Regions from separate parts of the Oryzihumus sp. JJN4-3R genome, predicted to be linked through region 3. Evidence: riboswitches for the same ligand, from Rfam matches in the RefSeq annotation. Region 3 holds a riboswitch; each other region holds the start of a gene.
What was found. A riboswitch is a leader RNA that binds a small molecule or an ion and turns the genes downstream of it on or off. The one in region 3 is predicted to bind cyclic di-AMP.

Region 1: it holds a riboswitch for cyclic di-AMP, as region 3 does, so the genes downstream of both, AC3ANM_RS12320 (C40 family peptidase) here and AC3ANM_RS13675 (transglycosylase family protein) in region 3, are expected to answer to the same signal.
Region 2: it holds a riboswitch for cyclic di-AMP, as region 3 does, so the genes downstream of both, AC3ANM_RS17510 (C40 family peptidase) here and AC3ANM_RS13675 (transglycosylase family protein) in region 3, are expected to answer to the same signal.

What each region holds. Positions count from the first base shown of each region.
Region 1 is NZ_CM173229.1:2,605,575-2,607,762, forward strand. Features, by position in the region: gene AC3ANM_RS12315 (class I SAM-dependent methyltransferase) at 1-545, shown strand, start outside; cyclic di-AMP (ydaO/yuaA leader) riboswitch at 689-870, shown strand; gene AC3ANM_RS12320 (C40 family peptidase) at 874-1,632, shown strand; gene AC3ANM_RS12325 (GNAT family N-acetyltransferase) at 1,840-2,188, shown strand, end outside.
Region 2 is NZ_CM173229.1:3,676,582-3,678,769, reverse strand. Features, by position in the region: gene AC3ANM_RS17525 (copper resistance CopC family protein) at 22-615, shown strand; tRNA gene AC3ANM_RS17520 (tRNA-Lys) at 679-754, shown strand; tRNA gene AC3ANM_RS17515 (tRNA-Lys) at 902-977, shown strand; cyclic di-AMP (ydaO/yuaA leader) riboswitch at 1,278-1,432, shown strand; gene AC3ANM_RS17510 (C40 family peptidase) at 1,436-1,903, shown strand; gene AC3ANM_RS17505 (Hpt domain-containing protein) at 1,945-2,188, opposite strand, start outside.
Region 3 is NZ_CM173229.1:2,861,344-2,863,531, forward strand. Features, by position in the region: gene AC3ANM_RS13670 (threonine/serine exporter family protein) at 1-863, shown strand, start outside; cyclic di-AMP (ydaO/yuaA leader) riboswitch at 1,116-1,277, shown strand; gene AC3ANM_RS13675 (transglycosylase family protein) at 1,287-2,045, shown strand.

The sequences.
Region 1 (2,188 bases), 260 kb from region 3:
TGCGCAAGGCCGACCCCGAGATGGAGGTGCGGCTCATGGACGCCCATGCGCTCGCGCTGCCCGACGACAGCGTCGACGTGGCCGTGGCCGCGTTCCTGCTGCACTGCGTCGACGATCCCGCCCAGGTGCTCGCCGAGATGGCGCGGGTGGTGCGCCCTGGGGGGCAGGTGGTCGTCACCGTGCCCGGGCCGGTCGACGACGGCGGCCGGTGGTCCCGGTTCTACGAGGTCGCGCGGGACTTCCACCCGGCGCGCGGGGCCGTCCAGGTGGCCCGGCCGATCGACGTGGATGCGCTGGTGGGCGCCTCCGGCCTGGTCGACCCGTGGGTGGGCAGCCTGGAGGTGCGCCTGCCGGTCCCCTCGCCGCGGGTCATGTGGGAGTTCCAGATGTCGCACGGGTTCGTCGGGTGGTTCCGGTCGCTGGCCGCCGCCGACCAGTCCGAGCTCGAGCGGCGGTGCCTGGACGAGCTGTGGCGCATGTACGACGAGGGCGGCATCGAGCTGCACCGGGGCGCCGACGTGCACATCGCGCGAGTGCCACGCTGACGCCCAGCGCTAGGGACCTTGGTCATTGGTGTGCCCATTCGTGACCTCGGCGTGACAATTCACTGGGCGGTTCGATACGGTTTGCGCGCTCTTTGACCCCCTGCAAGGAGCCCTCTCGCCGGCCCGCCGAATCCTGCCACCGGTGCGAGGCACCCCTGTAAACCCGTACGGCAGGAGCGGGGGACCCACCTTCCGGGGTGCCTCGGCACTCCTTGGGGTGAAGTCCGTGCCCGCCGCTGGCCTCGTCATCGGCAGACCCGGACCGGGTGATCTCTCTCCCACCCGAACCCGACAGCTCACCTCGCAGGCGTCCGGAGGTGTGTTCGTCGTGTCCCAGCCCCATTCCGGGCGCCATCGCGCCCAGTCCTCTCCCAGCAACCCCGTCTCCGCCGTGCTCGGCCAGAACGCCGGCCGCGCGTCGGCCGTCCTGGCCGTTTCCGGCGGCATCGTCGCCTCGCTCGCTGTGCCCGCCTCGGCGGCACAGACCACCGCGCAGGCGCCGGTGATCGAGCCGTCCGCGGCGCCCAGCACCGTCGCGGTCGCCGCGCCGGCCACGGCACCGTCGGTCGTCACCCCGAGCTTCGGGGAGGTGGGCTTCAAGAGCATCGCGCCGAAGCCCGTCGTCGCCCCGAAGCCGAAGCCCGCTCCGGCGCCCGCTCCGGCCCCCGTCAACGCGGCTCCGGTCCAGCGGGCGTCGACCCCGACGATCAGCCGGTCCACCACCCGTCCCGCCCTGTCGGTCAGCGTCCCCGCGCCGGCCACCAGCGTCCTCGCCGTCGCGGCGCAGTACGCCGGTGTGCCGTACGTGTGGGGCGGCACGACGCCCTCGGGCTTCGACTGCTCCGGCTTCACGCAGTACGTCTTCAACAAGATCGGTGTCTCGCTGCCGCGGACCGCCGAGGAGCAGCGGCTGGCGGTGACCCGGGTCAGCACCCCGCAGCCCGGTGACCTGGTCTTCTTCGGCTCCCCGGCCTACCACGTCGGCATCTACGCCGGCGGCGGCATGATGTGGGACGCCCCGCACTCCGGTGCGGTCGTCTCCAAGCGCGCCATCTGGACCACGGCGGTGACCTACGGTCGCCCCTGACCCTTGATGCGCTGAACGGCCCGGATCCGCTTCCCCTGCAGTCGGATTCGGGCCGTTCGCCGTCCCGGGACGCAAAAGCCCCGGTATGCCGTGGGGTCGCCGCCGTAGTCTCCGGCCCATGCGTGCTGTCGTCCTCCGCTCCCGCGGAGCGCCCGAGGTCCTCACCGTGGTCGGCCGGGTGTTCCGTGTCCCCGGTCAGGTGGGCCCGTGAGCCAGGTCCGGCTGGCCACCGCGGCCGACGTCCCGGCGCTGGCGGGGCTGCTCGCCGAGGCGCTCGACGGCTACGTCTGGACGGACTGGGCCTTCCCTCGGGCAGGGCGGTCGCAGCGGCTGCGCGACTCCTTCGCGCTGTACCTCGGCGCCACGGTCAGCCACCTCGGCCAGGTGTGGATGGCTGTGGACGGCACCAGCGCCGCGGCCTGGCTGGCTCCCGGGTGCCCCGAGCTGCCCGAGGAGCTGGCCCGGGGGCTCTCGGAGGATGCTCCGCGCCTGCTCGGCGAACGGGCTGTTCTGGTGGCCGCCGCCGACGAGGCGGTCGCTGCGCGCCACGCCGACG
Region 2 (2,188 bases), 820 kb from region 3:
GCCCACGAAAGGCACCCCTGAATGTCCACCTCCCCCCGGCTGCGCTCCCTCCTGGGCGCAGCCGTGGCCACCCTCGTCGGGGGCGGCCTCCTGGTCGCCGGCGCTGCACCGGCCTCCGCCCACGCGACGCTCGTCTCGGTCTCCCCCCGCGACGGCGCGACGCTGACCAGCGCACCGCGCGAGGTCGAGCTCGTCTTCGACGAGCCCGTCTCGCAGCGCTTCACCTCCGTCGTCATCACCGGTCCGGACGGGGCCGACGTGACCGGGGGCCCGGCGCGCGTCCAGGGCAGCCACGTGTCCGCCCCGCTGACCCCGGGCCTGGGGTCCGGGGAGTACCGCGTCGCCTTCCGCGTGGTGAGCGACGACGGTCACCCGGTCCTCGGGCAGTCCCGCTTCACCCTGCGCCTGGCCGCGGAGCCGTCACCGACGACTGGCGGCGGCTCACCGGCAGCGTCACGGACGGCGGCCGCGACGGCGCCGGCCGGAGCCCCGACCTCGCTCGCGGGCGAGGGCGGCGAGCCCTGGCTGACGGCGCACCTTCCGGTCCTCTCCGGGGCGTTGCTGCTGCTCGTCGTGGGGGCCGGCGCGCTGCTCTGGGACCGTCGCCGGGGGTGACCCGACGGCGGCGGGACCCGGATTTCGTCGTTGGACCCACCTGCTGATAACTTCTTCCTCGTTGCGCCGTTAGCTCAATTGGCAGAGCAGCTGACTCTTAATCAGCGGGTTCGGGGTTCGAGTCCCTGACGGCGCACCAGGAACGACCAGGCGGCCTCCTCCTTCGGGACGGGGTCGCTTTGTCGTTGTGCGACAACGGCGTTCGCATCAGGCCCGGCGGCCGCGAGACCGCTGCTGACCTCACGTTTCGCCGTCGAGGCACAGTTCCTGATACCTTCCTCCCCGCGCGCCGTTAGCTCAATTGGCAGAGCAGCTGACTCTTAATCAGCGGGTTCGGGGTTCGAGTCCCTGACGGCGCACCAGACGACACACAGGCGGCCTCATCCTCCGGGACGGGGCCGCTTCTCGTTTTCGGGTACTCCCCCTTCGGCGCCGACCGGTGACTAGTCAACAGGTAGTCCTTTCGGGTCATTTGCCCCCGAGAGCGTCCGGTGCGTCCCATTCGTGCACTTACCGTCGAAGACGCCTCAGGGACCACGCCCAGCCAGGGAGCGTCCTGCCGGGACCGCGACGACGCTCTCCCGGGCCGAGGCCCAAGACCCCCACCAGAACGGGTGGGGCGGTCCGAGCGGTCGCCGAGTCCTGTCACCCGCCGGATAACACAGTCGAGTCCACTGCAGTCTGTGACAGGAGCGGAAGACCCAAGCACGACGAGACGCGACGCGTCTCTTGGGGTCAAGCCAGCCACGGCTGGCCGGGCAACTTTCGGCGCCCGAACCCGACAGGTCATCTTTCGCAGGCGGTTCCGAAGGAATCCCCCATGCTCCACCCTCGTCTCTCCCGCCTCGCCCTGTCCGCAGCCCTGTCCGTGATGCTCGCGGGCGCCGGCACGGTGGCCACCACCGTCATCGGCACCCCGGAGTCCGCCTCAGCCGCGACGCTCGCGTACCGCGCCGAGCAGCAGGCCGCCTCCCGCAAGGGCGCCCCCTACGTCTGGGGCGCCGCCGGTCCACGCAAGTTCGACTGCTCGGGCCTGACCATGTGGTCCTACGCCCGCGTCGGCAAGCGCCTTCCGCGCACCACCACCCAGCAGTACCGCGCCGCCCTGCACGTCAGCCGCTCGCAGGCCCGCGTCGGCGACCTGGTCTTCTTCCACAACAGGAGCGGGATCTACCACGTGGCCATCTACGCCGGCCGCAACATGATCTGGCACGCCCCCAAGCCCGGTCGGCGGGTCAGCCTCGTGCCGATCTGGACCAGCTCGGTCTACTTCGGCCGCGTCCGCTGAGGCGAGCACCCGGCATACCCACCACGGGTATGCCGGGCGGCTCAGCCCGTGGTCAGCTCAGTACGCAGGAGCGCGACCAGCGACTGCGCCTCCGGCGCACGCTCGGGACCCGGCCCGGGTGGGGCGAACAGGCGCTCCAGCTCCCGGGCACGCTCCGACGCGACGGGCAGGCCGAAGGTGCCGGCGGACCCGGCGATCTTGTGCGCCTGGAACGCCGCCCGCTCCCGCTGGGCCTCCTGCAGGGCGCCCTCGACGAGGGCCTCGACGGCCGTCTCGATCTCGGGC
Region 3 (2,188 bases):
ACCGGGTCGGCCGGGTGCTCGCCTCCCGCGGGCTGCCCTCGTTCTACCTGTCCGCCGTCGGCGGGGCGATCGCCACCGGCGTCGCCTGGTCCTCGATGCTGCTCGGCCGGGTCGGTGTCGTGGACCTCAACCGGGCGGACATGGCCTACATCGTCGCGGCGGGGATCGTGGTCCTGCTGCCGGGCCGGCACATGGTCTCGGCGGTCGAGGACGCCATCACCGGCTACCCGGTCACCGGCGCCGGGCGGCTGTTCACCGTCGGCCTGACCGCGGCCGGCATCATCACCGGCGTCGCGGCGGCGCTGTCGGTGACGGTCCGGCTGGACCAGGCGTTCGCCCTGGGGGTGAAGCTGCCCAAGATCGCGGTCGAGGGCGCCGGGGCGCCGCTGGGCCTGCTCGTCGTGGCCGGGGCGCTGGGCGCCCTCGCCTCGGCCATCGCCCAGCGCACGCGCCGCAGGCTGCTGCTGCCCACCGCCGTCCTCGGCGGCATCGGGACGCTCGTCACCGGGCTGGTGCACCAGACGCTCGGCCTGGGCTCGCTGACCGCGTTGACCATCGCGTGCGTGCTGGTCGGCTTCGGCGGACGGCTCATCGCCCTGCGGATGGGCGCGCCAGCCCTGGTCCTGGTCGTGCCGGCCGTCGGCCCGCTGCTGCCGGGGCTGGCGCTGTTCCGCGGCATGTCCGAGCTGGTCTCCGGCTCGGTCGTCGGGCAGGGCGTGGCCTCGACCTCCACCGGGTTCACGGTGCTCCTCACGGCCTCGGCGGCGGCGCTGGCCATCGCCACGGGCGTCGTCCTCGGCGACCTCATGGCCTCCCCGTTCGACCGGCAGATCGTCCGCCAGCGCCGGGCCCGCTGGCGCTGACCTGGGCCCGTCAGGCCCGGCGGCGCCGGGCTGGGACGGGACGGTCACCGGCATACCGGGGTGGCTGATGGGGCGGGCTGGAACCGGACATTCACGGCATACCGGGCCGATCTTGTCTATCCGCTGACGTCTGGTTGGGAAAATCTCGGGGAAAGCGCCCCGTCCCGATGCAGTTCCGTTATAGAACAGGGGGGTTCGCCACAACTGCATACCGACCACACGCAGCGTGCCCGCAGCGCCAAACCTCGTCCGGCGGGCACTTCACCGGAACCTCTCCGGGCATGGGCGAGGGTGGGGGACCCATGATGTTGGCCGACCTTCGGGTCGGCCTTGGGGTGAAGCCGGTCCGCCGGCCGGGCACGCCTGACACGCCCGAACCCGACAGCTGACCTCTCCGGCGCAGAGTCAGGAGAGGACGCCTCGATGCACTACAGCCCTCGGCATGCCCGGAGGTACGTGCCCCGTCACGCCGCACCCCAGGGGGTCAACAAGTCACGCGCGGCCGGTGTCGCCATCGCCGGTGCCGCCTCGGTCACGACCGGTATCGCGGTCGCCGGGCCCGCGGAGGCCTCGTCCGTCTGGGACTCCGTCGCCTCGTGTGAGAGCGGTGGCAACTGGGCGATCAACACCGGGAACGGCTACTACGGCGGCCTGCAGTTCAGCCAGAGCACCTGGGTCGCCTACGGCGGCGCCCGCTACGCCTCGCACGCGGACCAGGCCAGCCGCGAGGAGCAGATCTCGGTGGCGCAGCGCGTGCTCTCCGCGCAGGGCCCCGGCGCGTGGCCGGTGTGCAGCCGCAAGGCCGGACTGACCCGGGCGAACGGCGGCACCGGCAGCGTCGACGTCTCCCGCTCCCTGATGCGACGGTCCCTGCCGACCGGCTCGATCCCGGTCAAGCACGTCGTCAACCGCGCCGTCGGTCGCGTGGCCGTCACCGGTGCGCTCGACAGCAGCACCGTCCGCCGCGTCCAGCGCTGGGTCGGCACCTCCCAGGACGGCATCCTCGGCCCGATGACCGCCGCCGCCCTGCAGCGCAAGGTGCACGCCACACCCGACGGCGTCATCGGCCCCCAGACGGTGCGCGCACTGCAGCGTCACATCCACGCGCACCAGGACGGTGCCGGCTCCCTCAACGCGCCCACGGTGCGCGCGCTGCAGAGCTGGCTCAACAGACACCGCTGATTGCAGGGCCCCCGCCGGATCCCCCTTCCGGCGGGTCCTGGTTCCAGCGGACCTCCTGCTCCCCCTAGAGGCAGGACGAGAAGGCCCGGCGGTGACCGCCGGGCCTTCTGCGTGCCGGTAGCATTTCGCGCGTCCCATCCCCG